Linked DNA regions of Pseudorhizobium banfieldiae. The protein of the gene in region 1 interacts with the protein of each later gene in a pairwise test. Links are inferred from orthologs where the notes say so. Each region holds a gene or a part of one and is shown on either strand. Other genes may lie near its edges. The genes, in order: hfq and rho.

Region 1 (10,253 bases):
CTGATCCTGATCGCCGAGCGGGCGCTGGAGAACTCGAAGCTGAAGCGCGAGGTCAGCGAGCTAAAGCGGCGGACCGGTGACGCCGTGGAACTCGTCGGCACCTCCGTTGCGGTGTCCCAGCTTCGCCAGACCATCGACAAGGTCGCGCCGACCAACAGCCGCATCATGATTCTCGGCCCGTCCGGCTCCGGAAAGGAACTGGTCGCCCGGATGATCCACCGCAAGTCGTCCCGCGCCAACGGTCCGTTCGTTGCCCTGAATGCGGCGACAATTACGCCAGACCGGATGGAGATCGCTCTCTTCGGCACCGAGGGCGGCCCTGGCCAGCAGCGCAAGATCGGCGCCTTGGAGGAGGCACATCGTGGCATCCTTTATCTCGACGAAGTAGGCGAGATGCCGCGCGAGACGCAGAATAAGATCCTCCGTGTCCTCGTCGACCAGCAGTTTGAGCGGGTCGGAGGTTCGAAGCGGGTCAAGGTGGACGTACGGATCATCTCATCGACCGCTTACAATCTGGAGAGCTTGATCGCCGAGAGCATCTTCCGCGAGGATCTTTACCACAGGCTCGCCGTCGTGCCGGTGAAGGTCCCGGCGCTGGCCGAGCGGCGCGAGGACATCCCCTTTCTGGTCGACATGTTCATGCGCCAGATTTCTGAACAGGCCGGCATTCGCACTCGCCGGATCGGCGAAGACGCTATGGCGGTGCTGCAGGCCCATGACTGGCCCGGCAATATCCGTCAGCTCCGCAACAATATCGAGCGGCTGATGATCTTGGCGCGAGGTGACAGCCCCGACAGCGTGATCTCGGCCGACATGCTGCCGACCGACCTCGGCGACATGCTCCCGAAGATTTCCTCCCAGGGCGATCACCACATCATGACCTTGCCGCTCCGCGAGGCCCGTGAAATGTTCGAACGCGATTACCTGATCGCGCAGATCAACCGCTTCGGCGGCAACATTTCGCGGACGGCGGAATTCGTCGGCATGGAACGGTCGGCCCTGCATCGCAAGCTCAAGTCCCTCGGCGTCTAGGCCAGTCTCGGGCCTGCAGCCATGAAAGAAACCCCATGAAAGTTATTATTTGCGGAGCGGGGCAGGTCGGATACGGCATTGCCGAGCGCCTGTCCCAGGAAGACAACGACGTCTCCGTCATCGACACGTCCGCCTCGCTGGTGAACGCGATCACCGAGACGCTGGATGTGCGGGGCTATGTCGGGCACGGGGCGCATCCCGACATTTTGGCCAAGGCCGGCGCCGAACAGGCGGACATGATCATCGCCGTGACGCTTTACGACGAGGTCAATATCGTCGCCTGCGAGGTGGCCCAGGCTCTGTTCAGCGTCCCCACCAAGATTGCCCGAATCCGCGCCCAGAGCTATCTGGCACCGGAATATTCGGATCTCTTCAGCCGCCAGAACATGTCGATCGATGTGACCATCTCGCCGGAGATCGAGGTCGGCAAGATGGTGCTGCGGCGCATTTCCTTCCCAGGCGCGACGGACATCGTCCGGTTTGCAGAGGACACGATTGCCATGCTGGCAATCGAGTGCATGGAGGATTGCCCCGTCCTCAACACGCCGCTCCAGCAGTTGAGCCAGCTCTTCCCCGACCTGATGGCGACCGTTGTCGGCATCTACCGCAATGGCAGGCTGGCCGTCAGCCGGTCGGCGGACCAACTGGAAGCGGGAGATCTCGCCTATGTCATCTGCCAGCGTGACCACGTGCGTCGTACGCTGGGTCTCTTCGGGCATGAGGAACAGGAAGCGCGCCGCATCATCATCGCCGGCGGGGGCAACATCGGCCACTATGTCGCACGCACCATCGAACAACTCCAGCCGAGAACCAGGCTGAAGATCATCGAGACCGATCGCGAGCGCGCCGCCGCCATTTCCGAGCAATTGCGCAACGCGGTCGTCCTGCATGGCTCAGCCCTCGACCAGAACATCCTGCAGCAGGCGGATGTCCAGGACGCGGACCTCTTCGTCAGCCTGACCAACAGCGATCAGATCAACATCCTCGGGGCGGTGATGGCCAAGTCGCTCGGTTGCAAGTCGAACCTCGTGCTGATCAACAGCTCCTCGCTGAACAAGGTCACGCAGTCCCTCGGCATCGACGCGCAGATCAACCCGCGCGCCGTCACCATTTCCCGTGTGCTCCAGCATGTTCGCAAGGGACGCATCCGCTCCGTCTACGCCGTGCAACAGGGCTCGGCGGAGGTAATCGAGGCCGAGGCACTCGAGACGTCACCGCTGGTCGGCAAGCCTTTCCGCGAACTGGACCTGCCCGATGGCATCCGCATAGGCGCGATCTATCGCGGCGGTACCGTCATCCGCCCAAGCGGTGACACGAAGATCAAGGCGCATGATCGCGTCGTGCTGTTCTCCACCGCGGCGGCGGTCAAGAATGTCGAGCAGATGTTCCGCGTCTCCATTCAATATTTCTGAGCATCGATCGGATCGGCTAGCCCATGTCCAGAATTGCCTATGTCAACGGCCGCTACCTTCCCCACTCCGACGCTGCCATCCACATCGAGGATCGCGGTTTCCAGTTCGCAGATGGTGTCTACGAGGTCTGCGAGGTTCGCGACGGACTGATCATCGACCTGACCCGGCATCTCGACCGGCTCGACCGGTCTCTCCGCGAACTGCGTATGGCAAGTCCGATGGCGCGTGAGCCGCTGAAGCTCGTCATCAGGGAAGTCCTCCGCCGCAACCGGGTCAGGAACGGTCTCTTCTACCTGCAGGTCACGCGCGGGGTCGCCCGTCGCGACCATTATTTCCCGGCCGCCGGCACTTCCCCGACGCTGACCATCACCGCAAAATCCGTCGATCCGCAGCCGGCCCGGGCGCGCTACGAGACGGGCATCAAGGTGATTACCGTGCCGGAGAACCGCTGGGACCGCGTCGACATCAAGACGGTCGGCCTTCTTCCCAATGTCCTGGTCAAGCAGCAGGCTAAGGATGCCGGCGCCCAGGACGCCATTTTCGTCGATGCCGCGGGCAAGGTCACCGAGGCGGCCTCCTCGAATGTCTGGATCGTCAGCGCCGACGGCGTGCTGGTGACCCGCCCGGCCGAGCACGGGATCCTGCGCGGCGTCACCCGCACGACAGTCCTCGAGGTGGCCGCCAGCCTCTCGGTCCCCGTCGAGGAGCGTGAGTTCACGGTCGAGGAGATGCTCGCGGCGCGCGAAGTCTTCCTCACCTCGGCGACGGGCTCGTGTGTGCCGGTAGTTGCCGTCGACGGACGGACCATCGCCAACGGTCATCCGGGCAGCGTCGCCGCCGCCCTGCGTGGTGCCTTTTTGCACATTGCGGAAAAGACGCCGATTTGATAACGAGGATTTCATTGGGGGATGGAAGCACGAGGGCGCTTCCCGTATTTCTCTGAAATGTGATCAGATCATCCCGGCAGGATGCCGGCAAAAAAGAAAGAAGCGGCGCTATGGCGGAACGTTCTCAGAACTTGCAGGACCTGTTTCTTAATACTGTCCGTAAGCAAAAGATTTCTTTGACGATTTTTCTTATCAACGGTGTGAAGCTGACCGGCGTTGTCACCTCCTTCGACAATTTCTGCGTTCTCCTGCGCCGTGACGGCCATTCGCAACTCGTGTATAAGCACGCGATCTCTACCATCATGCCCGGCCAGCCGATGCAGATGTTCGAGAGCGAAGAAAACGCGGCCTGACAGGACAGTAGCTGATTAAACATCGCGACACCTCGAATGAATCGATGATCCCGGAGACCGACCGTCGCCGGGACGACATGCGCGCCGTGGTGCTCGTGCCGGTGCTGAAGAACGCCCGCGCCTCCCGTGCAGCACAGCCTGAGGCTGCACCCGCACCCCAGCGGTCGGAGGAGGCACGCCTTGAGGAGGCCATCGGCCTTGCCCGGGCGATCGACCTCGAAGTCGTGCAGGGCCTGATCGTGCAGGTCTCCCAGCCCCGCCCGGCCACTCTTATGGGAACGGGCAAGATCGGCGAGATCAAGGCGCTGCTCGACCAGCACGACGCCGGCCTCGTCATCGTCGACCATCCGCTGACGCCGGTACAGCAGCGCAATCTCGAAAAGGAATGGAACGCCAAGGTCATCGACCGGACCGGTCTGATCCTGGAAATCTTCGGCCGCCGCGCCTCCACCAAGGAGGGCACGCTGCAGGTCGATCTCGCCCATCTGAATTACCAGAAGGGTCGCCTTGTCCGCAGCTGGACCCACCTTGAGCGGCAGCGCGGTGGCGCAGGCTTCATGGGTGGTCCCGGTGAAACGCAGATCGAGGCCGACCGGCGGCTGCTCCAGGAGCGCATCGTCAAGCTCGAACGCGAACTGGAGCAGGTGGTGCGGACCCGCCAGCTTCACCGCGCAAAGCGCCGAAAGGTGCCGCATCCGATCGTTGCCCTCGTCGGCTACACGAACGCCGGCAAGTCGACCCTCTTCAACCGCATCACCGGTGCCGGTGTTCTCGCCGAGGACATGCTGTTCGCCACGCTCGATCCGACGCTGCGCCGCATGAAGCTGCCGCACGGACGTACCGTCATCCTGTCCGATACCGTCGGCTTCATTTCGGATCTGCCGACCCACCTTGTTGCAGCCTTCCGCGCCACGCTCGAAGAGGTGCTCGAAGCCGACCTCATCCTGCATGTCCGCGACATGTCCGATCCTGACAACGCCGCGCAATCTGCAGACGTCATGCGCATCTTGTCCGATCTCGGGATCGACGAGAAGGAGCGGGAGGCGCGGATCATCGAGGTCTGGAACAAGATCGACCGCCTCGATCCCGAGGCCCATGATGCGATGGCGGAACGGGCAAGCGGCCGCGACAACATCATGGCCGTGTCGGCGATCACCGGCGAGGGCGTCGATGCGCTGCTGGCAGAGATCGCCCGCCGGCTGTCCGGCGTGCTGACCGAAACCACGGTCGCGATACCGGCAGACAAGCTGGCGCTCGTCTCCTGGGTCTACGAGAACGCGATCGTCGACGAGCGCCGAGACCAGGAGGACGGTTCGGTCGAACTTGACGTGCGGCTCTCCGAAAGCCAAGCGGCAGCGCTCGAGCGCCGGCTTGGCAACGGCCCGAGACCCGAGAAGGAAGACTGGGAGCGGTGATCCGCGGCGGTGTCGCCCATGCCTTCGGTTGAAGCGTTCTGAAAAACATTATTCATGGGTGGGAGGAGCACCATGGGCGATGACGAGCGGAAGATCGATGCCTTCTTCTCCGATCAGGAGCGTTGGCACGAGGAACTCCTCGCCCTGAGAAAGATCCTCCTGGACTGCGGGCTAGTCGAAACGTTCAAATGGAGCTCCCCCTGCTACACCGTCGACGACGGCAATGTCGCGCTGCTGTGGGGTTTCAAGGATGCGGCCACGCTCGGCTTCTTCAAGGGCGTCCTCCTGAAGGACCCTGAGAAAATCCTCATCGCACCCGGAGAAAATTCCCGGTCCTCGCGCATCCTCCGCTTCACCGACACCGCGCAGATTGCCGGCCAGGAGAAGACGATCAGGGCGTTTGTTTCCGAGGCGATGGAACTGGAGCGCGCGGCTGCCAAGGTCGACATGCCGAAGGATGATCTCGATTATCCAGAGGAACTCGTCTCCGCCCTTGAGGAGGATCCTGAACTGCAAGCTGCCTTTGAAGGCCTGACGCCCGGCCGCCGGCGCGGCTATGTCCTCCATTTCTCGCAGGCCAAGCAGTCGCAGACGCGTCGCGCACGCATCGACAAGCATCGCAGCCGAATCCTGGCGGGCAAAGGGATGCACGACCGGTAGAGCTGGTTCGCAGTCGTCTTCCGGCTACCGCTCTCCCGACTTCGCCGCCTGCCAGAGCTCCTCCATCCGCTCCAGCGGCGCCGCTTCTAGCGTCTCGCCTGATTTCTGAAGTTCTGTCTCGATGTGCCTGAACCGACTCCGGAACTTCGTGTTCGTGCCGCGTAGCGCATCCTCCGGGTCGGCGTCGACGTGGCGGCCGATGTTGACCAGGGCGAAGATGAGGTCGCCGAGTTCGTCCTTCACCTTGTCCTTCTGTCCGCCGCGGAGCGCCTCGCGCAATTCGCCGATCTCCTCCTCGATCTTGTCGAGGATCGGCTCGGCCTCCGACCAGTCGAAGCCGACCTTCGCCGCCCGCTGCTGCAGCTTCAGTGCTTCCGTCAGCGCCGGCTGGCTTCGCTGCACGCTGCCGAGATAACCGGCCTTGAAGTCTTCCTCGATCCCGCGCCGTGCCCGCCGCTCGGCGCGCTCGCGCTTTTCCTCCGCCTTTATCTCGTCCCACTGGACTTTGACGGCGTCTGGCGTATCGACGTCCGAGATCGCGAAGACATGCGGGTGGCGGCGGATCATCTTGCGGGTCACAGCATGGACGACGTCGCCGAAGGAGAACTCACCGGCCTCCTCGGCCATCTGTGCGTGGTAGACGACCTGCAGCAGGAGGTCGCCCAACTCCTCGCACAGGTCGTCGAGGTCCTTACGCTCGATGGCGTCGGCCACCTCGTATGCCTCCTCGATCGTATAGGGCTTGATCGTCTCGAAGGTCTGCACGATGTCCCAGGGGCAGCCGCTTTGCGGATCGCGCAGCGCCTTCATGATTTCGATCAGGCGAGAGATGTCGCGTGAAGCTTCCATGGGGTTTCTTCCTGAGCGGGACTTAGCGGAGTGGGATCGCGTTGCCGGACTTGCCGGCCTGATAGGTGCCGGAGAGCCGGTCATAGGCGGCGCGGATCTTTCGCGACTGATCAAGCAGGGCCGTGCGCCTCGGCTCATCCTCCACCGCAACGAGGTCCGCTATCGCATGGGAATGCCAGAAGGCGTTCTGCCGCCGGTAGCCGCCTGGTGGAAGGCCGAAGACTTCGTTCAGGATCTTCAGGTCATGCGGAATGGCAAAGGCGTCGCGCGAATCCTCGTGGCTGAAGAAATAGTAGAAATTGTCGAAGCCCGCCCAGGTGATCGCCGACATGCACATGGTGCAGGGTTCATGGGTGGAGAGGAAGATCAGGTCCTTGGCGTGAGGCTTTTCGCCCAGTTCGTAGAAGCGCTTCAGCGCATGCACTTCGCCGTGCCAGAGCGGGTTCTCCATCTCGTTGTTGGTCTCGGCGAGCACCAGCGACAGGTCCGACTTGCGAAGGATCGCCGCGCCGAACACCTTGTTGCCGGCCGCCACGCCGGCCTCCGTCAGCGGCAGGATGTCATTCTCAATGACGTTGAGGAGGCGGGCAACAAGGGACATGGCTTCTTCCTTAGGGACGGGCCGCCGGACGGATGCGGAATCACCGCCGGCGCCTGCGGGTATCGGTGGCTTTTACTCAAGATGGCAGGCGAGCGAGAACAGAAATGTTCGCACGCCACGCAACTCGCATATCGGTTTCTTCTGTCCCAGGGTGCGATGGGTGATATTGTGAAGCCAAGCTCGAAAAGGTCGTCATGTCCATCACACGTCTGACAACAATCCCGACATTCTTCCGCGTCAGCGGTAGGACCGTTGCTGTCTTCGGCAACGGCGACGAGGCGTTCGCCAAGGTCCGGCTGCTGCGCAATACGGATGCAAACATCGTCGCCTATGCCGAGGATCCGGAACCCGATTACCGGGACTATCTCGCAGCAAACAAGCTTGACGTCATTGCCACTTCCTTCGCGGCTGACCAGGTGGACGGTGCCGCTCTCGTCTTCGCCGCCACCGGCGACGAACAGCAGGATCAGGCCATTGTCACGGCTGCCCGCGCTGCGAGGATTCCCTCCAATGCCGTCGACCAGCCGGAGTTCTGCGACTTCCTGACGCCCGCCCTCGTCAACCGTGCGCCGGTTGCCGTCGCGATCGGGACAGAAGGAGCAGGTCCGGTGCTGGCGCAGATGATCCGCGCCCGCGTCGACCAGATGCTTTCGCCGTCGCTCGGCCGGCTCGCTTCCCTTGCCGTTGACTACCGGGATTCCGTCGAACGGTTGATCCCCAAGGGGGTATCGCGTCGCATCTTCTGGCGCCGCTTCTTCACCGGCGCTATCGCTGACAGTGTTGATGCAGGTGACGTCTCCGGCGCCCGCCGCTCTGCCAATGCCCTGCTTTCCGCCTCGGGCCGGGCCGAAGGCCATGTCTGGCTCGTGGGTGCCGGCCCCGGTGCCGAAGATCTGCTCACGCTGCGCGCCCAGCGCGTGCTGATGGAGGCCGATGTGATCGTCTATGACGCTCTCGTCCCACAAGCAATCGTCGACATGGGCCGCCGTGATGCGGAGCGCCTGTCCGTTGGGAAGCGCAAGAACTGTCATTCCAAGTCCCAAGGCGAGATCAATCGTCTGCTGGTGCGGCTGGGGCAGGATGGCAAGCGCGTGGTGCGCCTCAAGTCGGGTGATCCGCTGGTCTACGGCCGGGCAGGGGAGGAGATGGCTGCTCTCCGCGAGGCCGGCATCTCCTACGAGATCGTGCCGGGAATCACCTCCGCCTTTGCCGCTGCCGCCGACTTCGATCTGCCGCTGACGCTGCGTGGTGTCGCCTCGTCGCTCATCTTTACGACCGGCCACGACCTCACCGGCGACGTACTGCCAGACTGGGCAAGGCTCGCTGTGTCCGGCGCCACCATCGCCGTCTACATGGGCCGCACGGTTGCCGCCTCCGTCGCCGGCCGGCTGATGGAAGCCGGCCTGTCGCCGGACACGACCGTGGCCGTGGTGGAGAATGCCAGCCGCGCCGATCGCCGTCTTTTCCACGGGGTCCTGAAGGAACTTCCGGATCTCGAGGCGAGGGACGATCTCGCCGGTCCGGTCATGGTCATTATCGGCGAAGCTGTCGCCGGTGCGAATTTTCAAAGATCCGAGCCCCTGTCCGCATGGACTGCGACGGCTCGCGCCAGGATGGGAAGTGAAGCATGACGGACAAGGTCCTCACCGCAAACAGGCTGACGGACGGCATCGCCGTATGGCTGGATGCGAATGGCCATTGGGTGGAAAACCTGCAGGACGCCCTGGTCGCCCGCCATGCCGAGGCCGTCGCCTCGCTGGAAGCGATCGGCAAGCGGGACTTCGCCGCCAACCGCGTCGTCGACGTCAATGTCATTGACGTGCAGGAAGTCGATGGCAAGCTCTGGCCGATCCGGCTTCGCGAGCGCATCCGGGCTGCCGGCCCCACCATGGAATACGCCGCGGGCTACCGCCCGGCCGATGCGGCCTTCATCGCAGTCTGAGGATATCATGTACCGTTACGACGAATTCGACCACGCCTTCGTCAAGGGCCGCGTCGAGCAGTTCCGCGACCAGGTCAACCGCCGCCTCTCCGGGGAGCTGACGGAGGACGCGTTCAAGCCTCTGCGCCTGATGAACGGCGTCTACCTGCAGCTGCATGCCTACATGCTGCGGATTGCCATTCCCTATGGCACACTCAATGCGAGGCAGATGCGCATGCTGGCGCATGTGGCGCGCACGTATGACCGGGGCTACGGGCACTTCACCACGCGGCAGAACCTCCAGTTCAACTGGCCGAAGCTGTCGGACACGCCGGCCATTCTCGACGAGCTGGCCACGGTCGAGATGCATGCGCTGCAGACCTCCGGCAACTGCATCCGCAACGTCACTGCAGACCACTTTGCCGGCGCCGCCGCCGACGAGGTGGCCGATCCGCGGCCCTATGCCGAGATCCTGCGCCAGTGGTCTTCGGTGCACCCGGAATTCTCCTACCTGCCGCGCAAGTTCAAGATCGCCGTCACCGGCGCGGAACGCGACCGGGCGGCGATCCAGGTCCATGACATCGGCCTGCACCTGAAGAAGAACGACAAGGGCGAACTGGGTTTTGCCGTCTATGTCGGCGGCGGGCAGGGGCGTACGCCGCTGGTGGCCAAGAAGATCCGCGACTTCCTGCCGGAAGAGGATCTGTTGACCTACACCACCGCGATCGTGCGCGTGTACAACCTCTTCGGCCGGCGCGACAACAAGTTCAAGGCGCGCATCAAGATCCTGGTCCACGAAATCGGCGTGGAGGAGATGACGCGGCGCGTGGAGGAGGAGTTCTCGCACCTGAAGGGCACCGAGCTGACCCTGCCGCAGGCCGATATTGACGCCATCACCCGCTACTTCGCGCCTCCCTCCCTGCCGGAGCGGCCGGAGGGGTGGGGGCAGATCGCCGGCTGGAAGAAGCAGGATCCGGATTTCGCGCGCTGGGTGGACCAGAACGTCGAGCCGCACAAGCATCCCGATTACGGCATGGTGACGATTTCGCTCAAGCCCATCGGCGGTATCCCCGGGGATGCCAGCCACGAGCAGATGGATGCGATCGCCGACATTGCCGAGGAA
Region 2 (10,480 bases), 2.2 Mb from region 1 along the record:
CCGCGATCACGAAATGCTCGAATGACAGCTCGGCTGGCGCCGCCTGCACCAAGAACGACCGCCCTTGAGACCTTGTCCCATCCTGGATGGCGCTCGTCGAGATTCGCAGCAAAACCGTGGACATCGGTATTGGTGGCACAGAGCCGCCCGTCCTCCCTCCAGAGCGTATTCGCGGCTCCCAGTTCCTCGGCGACGGTATCGCAGCGATCCGCCAGCGCGCTGGCTGCCTCCTTGTGAGGGATCGTGACGTTTCCGCCAGCATAGATCGAAGCGCCAGATTTCAGATCCGCAACGAAAGCCGGAAAGTCTGCTGGTTTCACAGGCTCCAGCCGATAGTCGCCCTCAATGCCGAAGGTCTTCAGCCAGTGCCGATGGATAAGCGGCGAGCGGGAATGCTTGACGGGCCAGCCGGCGACGAAAGCCATGATTCCTGTTTCACGTGAATCAGCCATTGATGGCTCCGAGTTCTCGCAGCTTGGCGAGGAGGGGCAGCATCGGAAGCCCCAGGATGGTGAAGTAGTCACCCTCGATTGCGGAGAAGAGATGAATACCCTCCCCCTCGAGTTGGTATGCCCCGACACTCGACAGGAGCTTCTCGCCGCACCGCTCGACGTAACGTTCGATGAATGCTTCGCTCAGGGGGCGGACCGTCATGTCTGCGCTAGAGACGTGCTCCCAGAGCACCACTCCGTCCTGAACCAACGCAATACCGCTGTTCAGCCTATGGGTCTTTCCCGCAAGGGTGGCGATGTGGCTGCGGGCTTCGTCAAGGTCGGCGGGTTTATGGAAAACGCGCTCTCCCAGCGACATGGTCTGGTCGCTGCCCAGGACCAGCATCCCCGGGAAATGGCGGCTAACATCGAGCGCCTTCGCCTTTGCAAGCTCCACAGCGACATGTTCCGGGGTAGGATGTATCTCCTGCAGACGCTCTTGAATGGCTCGCTCATCAATGGTTGCCGCGTGAGCATCGAATGCAAGCCCGGCATTTTGCAGCAGCATGCGGCGAAAGGGGCTGGCCGAGGCGAGAATGAGAGACGTCATGGAAGAGGGGTCCGGGTATCGTTCGTTTCGCTTACCTGAGGCGGGGTCGCAACGCAACGATAGCCGCCGCTGTCTCTTCTATCGATCGCCGGGTGACGTCGATCAACGGCCATCCGTGGCGGGCGCAAAGGCTACGGGCATATTTCAGCTCCTCCTGGATATTGGCCCGATCCGTGTAGTCCCTACGATCAAAGCCCTGCGTCACACCGAGCTCGCGGTTCTCACGCACCTGAGCAATGCGGTCGGACGTCGCGATGAGGCCGACGATCAGTGGTCGCGTTGCCTTAAGCAAGCTGTCCGGAAGCTCCATGCCGAGGACGACAGGCAGGTTCGCTGTCTTGATGCCGCGATTAGCGAGATAGATACTTGTGGGCGTCTTGGAGGTCCGGCTTATGCCGATCAGCACCACGTCTGCCTGATCATAATCCTCCGGCAACTGGCCATCATCGTGATCCATGGTGAAGTTCAACGCTTCCATCCGGGCGAAATAATCGGCGTCGAGTGCATGTTGAGCCCCGACCCGCCGACGGGAGGGGGAACCGAGATAGGTCTGGAATGTCGTCATCACCGGTTCGAGCAGATTGACACACGGGGTGCCGAGATCGCGGCAGCGGAGGTCGAGCAGGCGGGCGAGTTCCTCGTCCACGATCGTATAGAGAACGATGCCGGGTTCGCGGTCGATCGATTCCAATACGGAGGCGAGCTGTCGCCGGCTTCTGATAAGCGGGTAGATGTGCTCGATGGCCGCATAGGCCTGAAATTGCGCGGAGACCGCCCTGCCCGCCGACATCAGAGTCTCCCCCGTCGAGTCAGAAATCAGGTGCAGATGGAAGTAGTTTTTGCGGTTCTCCACGCTGTTCTGGTCCCTCTGTTGATAAACCGGGAGAGCGGGTGGGGTTCAGCCAGGCGGAGCCCGAGGCGCGGGGTAACCTCCGCTTTATCCACACCTCGATGGCGTACGAAGAACGTCCGCGGCTGTATGTGGGCAATATGGACAAGCGTTGGTTCGATGAAGAAAGTCAACAGGTTTTCCACAGGCAAGGTTGTTCTGTGAGATTGGCATCATCCTGATTTCATATCACGAATCCGTTTATCCACGCCCGGGCGTCTAATGTGGACGAGTCTCTTCCCGTCGTTCATGGTCGGCGGCGGATCGTCGCGGCAATGGTGGATGACGTTTAATCCTTGATACCCACCGACTCTAAGAAATAGAAACCCTATAAAGATCTTTATCTATTTTAGGAGAAACACGTGCCCGGCCCATCCCGGAAGATTGTCGACGTGCTGGAAGGCAAAACGGTCACGCCTCCTCCCATCTGGCTTATGAGGCAGGCAGGCCGTTACCTCCCCGAGTACCGGGAAACGAGAGCGAAGGCGGGAAGCTTCCTGGATCTCTGTTATTCTCCGGACTATGCGGTCGAGGTAACCTTGCAGCCGATCCGCAGATACGGTTTCGACGCGGCAATCCTGTTTTCCGACATCCTTGTCATTCCGGATGTCTTGAAACGTAATGTCCGCTTCGTGCAGGGCGAGGGGCCGCAGATGGACCCAATCGATGTCGCAGGCATTGAGAAGCTGGATGCGGAGGGTGTGCTCTCGCATCTTGCCCCTGTGCTTGAAACCGTCCGCCGCCTTCGCCGCGAGCTTCCGGAGGAGACGACGCTTCTGGGTTTTTGTGGTGCGCCATGGACGGTGGCGACCTACATGATCGCGGGTCATGGGACGCCGGACCAGGCGCCGGCGCGGCTATTCGCCTACCGCAATCCGGACCTGTTTCTGCGGCTTCTGGATTTTCTTGCCGATGTTTCGGCGGAGTACCTGATCGCGCAGATCGATGCCGGTGCGGATGCGGTGCAGATCTTCGACTCGTGGGCGGGAGTTCTCGGTGAGCGTGAGTTTAAAGCCTATGCAGTTCGGCCGGTGGCGCGCATGATCCGGACCGTGAGAGCAGCGCGTCCTGGGGCTAGGATCATTGCCTTCGCCAAAGGCGCGGGCATGAACTTGAGGTCTTATCGTCAGGATACCGATGCGAATGCCATTGGTCTTGACTGGAGCGTTCCCCTCTCCTTTGCCGTGGAGTTGCAGAAGGATGGTCCCATACAGGGAAATCTAGATCCTATGCGGGTTGTCGCGGGGGGGCAGGCCCTTGAGGAGGGTATCGATGCTATCCTGCAGGCACTCGGAAATGGACCGCTGATTTTCAATCTCGGCCACGGCATTACGCCGGAGGCGGATCCCGCGCATGTGAGCGATCTGGTCCGTCGGGTCCGCGGATACATGCCATGATGGATGTGGATCGGCAAACGAGTGAAGCTGCCGGACGGAGAGCGTCACGGAAAGCCTTTGTCGCGATCGGCGTCTTCGTCGCGCTGATCGCAGTCCTTTATGTTCTTCAGCCGGACAGTTTCGGGCTTTGGATGAAGGCCCTGCACATCATTGCGGTGATCTCGTGGATGGCAGGCCTGTTCTACCTTCCGCGGCTGTTCATCTACCATACGGACGCCGAAGTGGGTTCCGTCCAGTCGGAAACCTTCAAGGTGATGGAGCGTCGCCTGCTGAAGGTGATCATGAACCCGGCGATGATGATCACCTGGCTGCTGGGCCTCTACCTCGCCTGGGAGAGCTTTGCCTTCCAGGGAGGTTGGCTGCACGCCAAGATCGCGCTGGTGGTTCTCCTGACGGTGGTGCACGTCATGTTCAGCCGCGCAGTGCGTGCCTTCGCCGCCGACGGGCCACGTCGGACTGCTCGTTACTGGCGAATGATGAACGAGGCGCCTACCCTGTTGATGATCGCGATCGTCATCCTGGTCGTGGTCAAGCCCTTCTGATTGCGGTTTCTGCCGCTACCTGTACGTTTCCCCTTGCGAGGGCCGGCATGACTCGCTATTTTCCTGCCATCTCATCTCGTGGCATGCTTGTAATCCCACTCCTCCCCGGAAACCTCCGCGGCGAGATTTTCACCGGCACGCCCTTTTCCCTCATCGCCTCTAACGTGGTCCCTTCATGGCTGAAATGAAGCTTCAAGAACTCAAGAGCAAGTCGCCAACCGACCTGCTGACCTTTGCCGAATCGCTCGAGGTCGAGAACGCCAGCACGATGCGCAAGCAGGAGCTTATGTTCGCGATCCTGAAGGTTCTGGCCAGCCAGGATGTTGAAATCATCGGCGAAGGCGTGGTGGAAGTCCTGCAGGATGGCTTTGGCTTCCTTCGCTCCGCGAACGCTAACTATCTTCCTGGCCCGGATGACATCTACATTTCACCCTCCCAGATCCGCCGGTTTTCGCTGAAGACGGGCGATACTGTCGAAGGGCCGATCCGGGGCCCGAAGGAAGGCGAGCGGTATTTCGCGCTTCTGAAGGTCAACACGATCAATTTCGATGATCCGGAGAAGATCCGTCACAAGGTCCACTTCGACAACCTGACACCGCTCTATCCCAATGAGCGGTTCAAGATGGAACTCGATGTCCCGACGTCAAAGGATCTGTCAGCGCGTGTGATCGATCTCGTGGCACCGCTCGGCAAGGGTCAGCGCGGCTTGATCGTTGCCCCGCCGCGAACAGGTAAGACGGTGCTGTTGCAGAACATCGCGCATTCCATCACCGCCAACCATCCGGAATGCTATCTGATCGTCCTCCTCATCGACGAGCGTCCGGAAGAAGTGACGGACATGCAGAGATCGGTCCGGGGCGAGGTTGTCTCCTCCACCTTCGATGAGCCGGCTGTGCGCCACGTTCAGGTTGCCGAAATGGTAATCGAGAAGGCAAAGCGCCTTGTGGAACACGGTCGCGACGTCGTCATCCTGCTGGATTCGATCACCCGTCTCGGCCGCGCCTACAACACCGTGGTACCGTCATCCGGCAAGGTGTTGACCGGTGGTGTCGACGCCAACGCGCTGCAGCGCCCGAAGCGTTTCTTTGGTGCCGCTCGCAACATTGAGGAAGGTGGATCGCTGACGATCATCGCGACGGCGCTGATCGACACCGGCAGCCGCATGGATGAAGTCATCTTCGAAGAGTTCAAGGGAACCGGCAACTCCGAAATCGTCCTGGACCGCAAGGTTGCCGACAAGCGCATCTTCCCTGCCATGGACATTCTCAAGTCCGGTACACGCAAGGAAGATCTCCTCGTGCCGCGCCAGGATCTGCAGAAGATCTTCGTGCTTCGCCGTATCCTTGCGCCTATGGGCACGACCGATGCGATCGAGTTCCTTATCGACAAGCTGAAGCAGACGAAGAACAACGGCGATTTCTTCGACTCGATGAACACTTAATCATTAGCCGGATTCACGCTACAAAAGCGCTCGGCCCGGCCGGGCGCTTTTGGCTTTCCGGTCGAGGCAGCAAGGATGAGTGGCACGACAGATACGATCTTCGCGCTTTCCAGCGGTAGCTTGCCGGCGGGTGTCGCTGTCCTGCGTATCAGTGGCCCGGCGGCATTCCCTGCATTGATGCGACTGACAGGAGGGAGGCAACCTCCCCCACGCAAGGCGGCACTCCGGAGGATACTGGATCGGGAAGAGCAACTGATCGACGAAGCGCTCGTCTTGACCTTTCCAGCACCGCATTCCTTCACCGGCGAGGACGTCGTCGAACTCCAACTGCATGGAAGCAGAGCGGTGGTAAACGCTGTCTACTCGCAACTTGCGGCGTTACCCGGCTTCAGGTTGGCGGAAGCGGGTGAGTTTTCGCGCAGGGCCTTCGAGAACGGCCGTTTAGACCTGGTGGAGGCGGAAGGCCTGGCGGAGCTGATCGCGACAGAGACTGAGATGCAACGTCGCCTAGCAGTGGAACAGAGCTTCGGTCGGCAGTCTCATTTGTATGAGGACTGGGCCCGCAGGCTGACCCATGCACGAGCCATGATCGAAGCAGAACTCGATTTCGCCGACGAAGACGATGTGCCCGGTTCCGTTGGAGAACGCGTCACGGCGGACATCGCCGCAGTTCGCACCGAATTGGAGAAGCATCTGGAATCGGCAAAAGGGGGGGAGATCATTCGTGATGGTTTCAAGGTCGCGATCGTCGGGCCGCCGAATTCGGGAAAATCGAGCCTGCTGAACTACCTGGCGCAGCGAGACGTGGCGATCGTCACCGATTTGGCGGGAACTACCCGCGATGTGTTGCACGTTGATCTTGATCTCGAGGGATATCTGGTGCGCGTGTTTGATACGGCGGGTATCCGCGAATCCTCAGACGTAATCGAGCAAGAGGGGATCCGCCGAGCCCGGCAGTTGATCGACACGGCAGATCTCGTTCTGTACCTGGAGGAAATTGGTTCGGAGCCTTTGCAGGCTCCTCTATCACCGCATGCGCTCCGTGTCGGGACAAAGCTCGACATTCACCGGCGGGCGCCTAGCTATGATATATACCTGTCGACCGTGACGGGTGAAGGAGTAGGCTCACTTCGCAAGGCTATCGTTAGCCGGATTCAGTCCGCTTGGGACGGCTCGGTTGCACCGATGCGCGGCCGTCAGGTGGCGTTGCTGCAAGATACTTCCCTTCATCTCCGATCAGCGCTAGACGAAACCGAGCTGGAGCTGCGGGCAGAGCATCTGCGGGGAGCAGCGACCGCTTTGGGACGAATTACGGGCCAGGTGGACGTGGAGCAGCTACTCAACGTCATATTTTCACAGTTTTGTATCGGCAAGTAACGTGATTCACGTGAAACACTCACCGCAGGTGGACCATGAACAAGCGATATGACGTGATTGTAATTGGCGGAGGCCACGCCGGTTGCGAGGCGGCCAGCGCCGCAGCACGGACGGGAGCGCGGACGGCGCTTGTGACCCATCGCCGAGACACTATCGGCGTGATGTCCTGCAATCCCGCTATTGGCGGCCTCGGCAAAGGCCATCTGGTTCGGGAAGTGGATGCGCTGGATGGCCTGATGGGTCGCGTCGCAGACGCAGCCGGTATCCAGTTTCGCATGCTGAATCGGCGCAAGGGCCCGGCTGTTCGTGGGCCGCGTACCCAGGCTGATCGGAGGCTATATCGTGAAGGAATGCAGCGCGAGATTTTCAATCATGTCAATCTTGATGTGGTCGAAGGCGATGTTTTCGATCTGGACGTCACGGAAGGGAAAGTTGCGGGCGTGATCCTCTCGGATGGTCGACGGTACGCATGTGTGGCGGCCGTTCTGACAACCGGCACCTTCCTGCGCGGCCTTATCCATATCGGATCTGAACGCTTTCCGGCGGGGCGAATGGGCGAAGGACCGTCAGTGGGGCTATCCGCAACCCTCGAACAACTCGGCTTACGCCTTGGGCGACTTAAGACCGGCACGCCGGCCCGGCTTGATGGAACCACAATCGACTGGGATGGTATCGGGCGCCAGGAAGCAGATAAAGATCCGGTCCCGTTCTCGTTCCTCACGGAGGCCATAACGACGCCACAGATTGCCTGCGGTATCACCCGGACGACCAGCGTCACTCATCGGATTATCGAAGAGAACATTCACCGATCCGCTATGTACTCTGGCCAGATCGAAGGCGTTGGCCCACGTTACTGCCCCTCAATTGAAGACAAAATCGTCCGCTTCGGCGAACGAGACGGTCATCAGATTTTCCTGGAGCCAGAGGGTCTCGATGATGATACCGTTTACCCTAACGGCATTTCCACCTCCCTGCCCGCTGACGTACAGGAAGCGTTCATCCATAGCATACCGGGGCTCGAACACGCTCGGATCCTGCAGCCGGGCTACGCCATTGAATACGACCACGTCGACCCTCGAGAACTCTCTTCATCTCTGCAACTCCGCAAGATGCCCGGCCTTTTCCTTGCCGGGCAGATCAACGGAACCACAGGATATGAGGAAGCCGCCGCGCAGGGGCTTGTAGCGGGCCTCAATGCCGCTCGTCTTGCAGGTGATCAAGATACGTATACCTTCAGCCGTTCCAGCTCCTATATCGGCGTCATGATCGACGATCTGACCAGCCGAGGGGTTACCGAGCCCTATAGGATGTTCACCTCGCGCGCCGAATACCGGCTGTCGCTCCGAGCAGATAATGCTGATGAGCGGCTCACGCCGGTAGGCGTTGAGCTCGGGCTGGTTTCGACAGTAAGAAGGGAACGGTTTGAGAGGTACGAGAACGACCTTGAGGATTGGCGGGGTCAGCTGACGAGTGTTTCGGTAACGCCAAACGAGGCGGAACGATTCGGCATTAGTCTTAACCGGGATGGACAACGCCGCACGGCCATAGACCTTCTTGCGTATCCTGATATCGATCCGGAGAAGATCCGCGCGATTTGGCCGGAACTCCGCGCGATGTCGGAACGCACCGCAGCTGCTCTCAAGATCGAAGCCGGTTATGCAGTTTATCTCGAGAGGCAGGAGAGCGACGTTCTGGCTCTTCGGCGTGACGAGGGGGTGTCCATACCACCGGACTTTGACTACCAAGTACTGTCTGGTCTCTCCAATGAGTTAAAGACGAAGCTTTCGAGCCTGAGACCAGCGAATCTGGCCCATGCTTCTCGAATTGAGGGAATGACTCCAGCCGCATCCGCCCTGCTCCTCGCCAATCTTCGTAGGCAGGAGAGAGAGCATAAGGAACGCGTATCGTAATGTTGTTGAACGGCAGGCCTGTTTCACGTGAAACGCATCAGCGGCTAGAGCATTTCGCAGAGCTTTTCCAAAAATGGGCGAAGCGCATCAACCTCGTTGCACCATCGACCCTGGAGGAAGTCTGGAGCCGTCACATCGAGGACAGTGCTCAGGTGTTTCAGATCCACCCGCAGCCAGCTGAATGGATCGATCTCGGCTCCGGCGGTGGTTTCCCTGGCATCGTGACGGCCATATTGCTTGCTGAGGCAAATGATGGCTTCGTGCATCTGGTTGAAAGCAATCAGAAGAAGGCAGCGTTCCTACGGGTGGCGCTGATGGAGTGCGGGGCGAGGGGCTCTGTATACCCCGGCCGGATCGAAGAGGCTCAAACGAAGATTGCCCATTGCGACATGATTTCCGCACGAGCATTGGCCGAGCTCAACCTGCTGTTTCGCTACTCCTCCCCCTGGATGGTCGGAAAATCCTGCCGTGCCCTTCTCCACAAAGGCCGGGATTACCAGCGCGAGGTAGAGAAAGCGCGTAGCGACTGGGACTTTGATCTGGTAATACATACCAGCGCCGTCGAGAACGACTCAGTGATCCTCGAAATCAGCGGACTCCGGCCAAAGGTTTGATCTAGCCTCGTCAGGTGCGGCATGACTAACGGCAATCGTATCATCACAATCGCCAACCAAAAGGGTGGGGTGGGCAAGACCACGACTGCCATCAACCTCGCCACGGCGCTTGCAGCCATAGGCGAAACCGTCTTGATCATCGACCTGGACCCACAGGGGAATGCAAGTACCGGCCTTGGAATCGATCGAAGAGATCGGGAATTGTCATCCTACGACCTTCTGATGGGTACTCATTCCGTCGAACAGACCGTCCTGCCGACGGCTGTGCCCAACCTTTCTATCGTGCCCTCAACCATGGATCTCCTCGGGCTTGAGATGGAGATATCGCAAGAAGCTGATCGGGTGTTCAGGCTCAAGCGGTCGCTCTCGGCCGCGATGCCTTATACATATATCATCGTCGATTGCCCCCCGTCGTTCAACCTGCTGACCATGAACGCCATGGCCGCAGCGCAATCCGTCCTTGTGCCGCTGCAGTGCGAGTTCTTTGCGCTCGAGGGCTTGAGCCAGCTACTCGAGACGGTGAATCAGGTTCGTCAGACGGTTAATCCCGCGCTCGACATCCAGGGCATCGTGCTCACCATGTTCGACTCCCGGAACAATCTGGCGCAGCAGGTGGTGAACGATGTGCGCACCTATCTCGGGGACAAGGTCTACCATACGCTGATCCCGCGCAATGTCCGTGTTTCCGAAGCTCCCAGCTACGGAAAACCCGCGATCCTCTATGATCTGAAATGCGCCGGCAGTCAGGCGTATCTGCAGCTGGCGTCGGAAGTGATTCAGCGTGAGCGTCGGCGAAAAGCGGCGTAACGAAAGGACCAAGTATGAGTGATGATCTTTCGAAGCGTCGCCTTGGCAGGGGTCTTGCTGCACTGATCGGTCAGATGGATCAGCCGCTGCCAGTCGACGCCGCCCCAAAGGAGATCAGTGCCGACCGGATGGTCCCGATAGAACATGTCAGCCGAAATCCGCGAAATCCGCGGCGCCAGTTCGATGAGGCGGAGCTCCAGGATCTCGCCAGTTCGGTCAGCCAGCATGGGATCGTTCAGCCCGTGGTCGTCCGGCCGGTCGGCGACCGATATGAGATTATCGCTGGAGAGCGGCGTTGGCGCGCTGCACAGCTCGCTGGGCTTCACGAGATTCCCGTCATTGTCAGGGACGTCGATGACCGGACGGCCTTGGAGATCGCGATCGTCGAGAACGTCCAGCGTGCCGACCTCAATCCTCTGGAAGAGGCGTTAGGTTACGATCAACTGATCGCGGAATACGGCT

The links.
Region 2: the proteins of hfq (region 1) and rho interact in binary tests that used the Escherichia coli proteins (3 or more experiments, as listed by UniProt). The link is inferred for Pseudorhizobium banfieldiae from one-to-one orthologs.

The regions. Positions count from the first base shown.
Region 1 is NZ_FO082820.1:1,578,398-1,588,650, forward strand. Bases 2,333-5,062 are described here. They hold hfq (RNA chaperone Hfq), read left to right. Parts: upstream 2,333-3,441; coding sequence 3,442-3,684; downstream 3,685-5,062. Other genes in these bases: trkA (Trk system potassium transporter TrkA), read left to right, coding at 2,333-2,444; NT26_RS07835 (D-amino-acid transaminase), read left to right, coding at 2,468-3,331; hflX (GTPase HflX), read left to right, coding at 3,729-5,062. In the rest of the region: nitrogen assimilation response regulator NtrX, read left to right, coding at 1-1,032; more of trkA, read left to right, coding at 1,068-2,332; more of hflX, read left to right, coding at 5,063-5,099; NT26_RS07850 (YdeI/OmpD-associated family protein), read left to right, coding at 5,172-5,759; mazG (nucleoside triphosphate pyrophosphohydrolase), read right to left, coding at 5,784-6,608; NT26_RS07860 (deaminase), read right to left, coding at 6,631-7,209; siroheme synthase CysG, read left to right, coding at 7,404-8,840; NT26_RS07870 (DUF2849 domain-containing protein), read left to right, coding at 8,837-9,151; NT26_RS07875 (nitrite/sulfite reductase), read left to right, coding at 9,159-10,253. UniProt on the Escherichia coli protein: RNA chaperone that binds small regulatory RNA (sRNAs) and mRNAs to facilitate mRNA translational regulation in response to envelope stress, environmental stress and changes in metabolite concentrations.
Region 2 is NZ_FO082820.1:3,767,978-3,778,457, reverse strand. What follows is about bases 3,221-6,177. They hold rho (transcription termination factor Rho), read left to right. Parts: upstream 3,221-4,044; coding sequence 4,045-5,310; downstream 5,311-6,177. Other genes in these bases: mnmE (tRNA uridine-5-carboxymethylaminomethyl(34) synthesis GTPase MnmE), read left to right, coding at 5,386-6,177; hemJ (protoporphyrinogen oxidase HemJ), read left to right, coding at 3,327-3,869; hemE (uroporphyrinogen decarboxylase), read left to right, coding at 3,221-3,327. Outside these bases: NT26_RS18265 (shikimate dehydrogenase), read right to left, coding at 1-452; NT26_RS18260 (Maf-like protein), read right to left, coding at 445-1,041; NT26_RS18255 (pyruvate, water dikinase regulatory protein), read right to left, coding at 1,073-1,894; more of hemE, read left to right, coding at 2,293-3,220; more of mnmE, read left to right, coding at 6,178-6,687; tRNA uridine-5-carboxymethylaminomethyl(34) synthesis enzyme MnmG, read left to right, coding at 6,723-8,597; 16S rRNA (guanine(527)-N(7))-methyltransferase RsmG, read left to right, coding at 8,597-9,211; NT26_RS18220 (ParA family protein), read left to right, coding at 9,233-10,018; NT26_RS18215 (ParB/RepB/Spo0J family partition protein), read left to right, coding at 10,033-10,480. UniProt on the Escherichia coli protein: Facilitates transcription termination by a mechanism that involves Rho binding to the nascent RNA, activation of Rho's RNA-dependent ATPase activity, and release of the mRNA from the DNA template.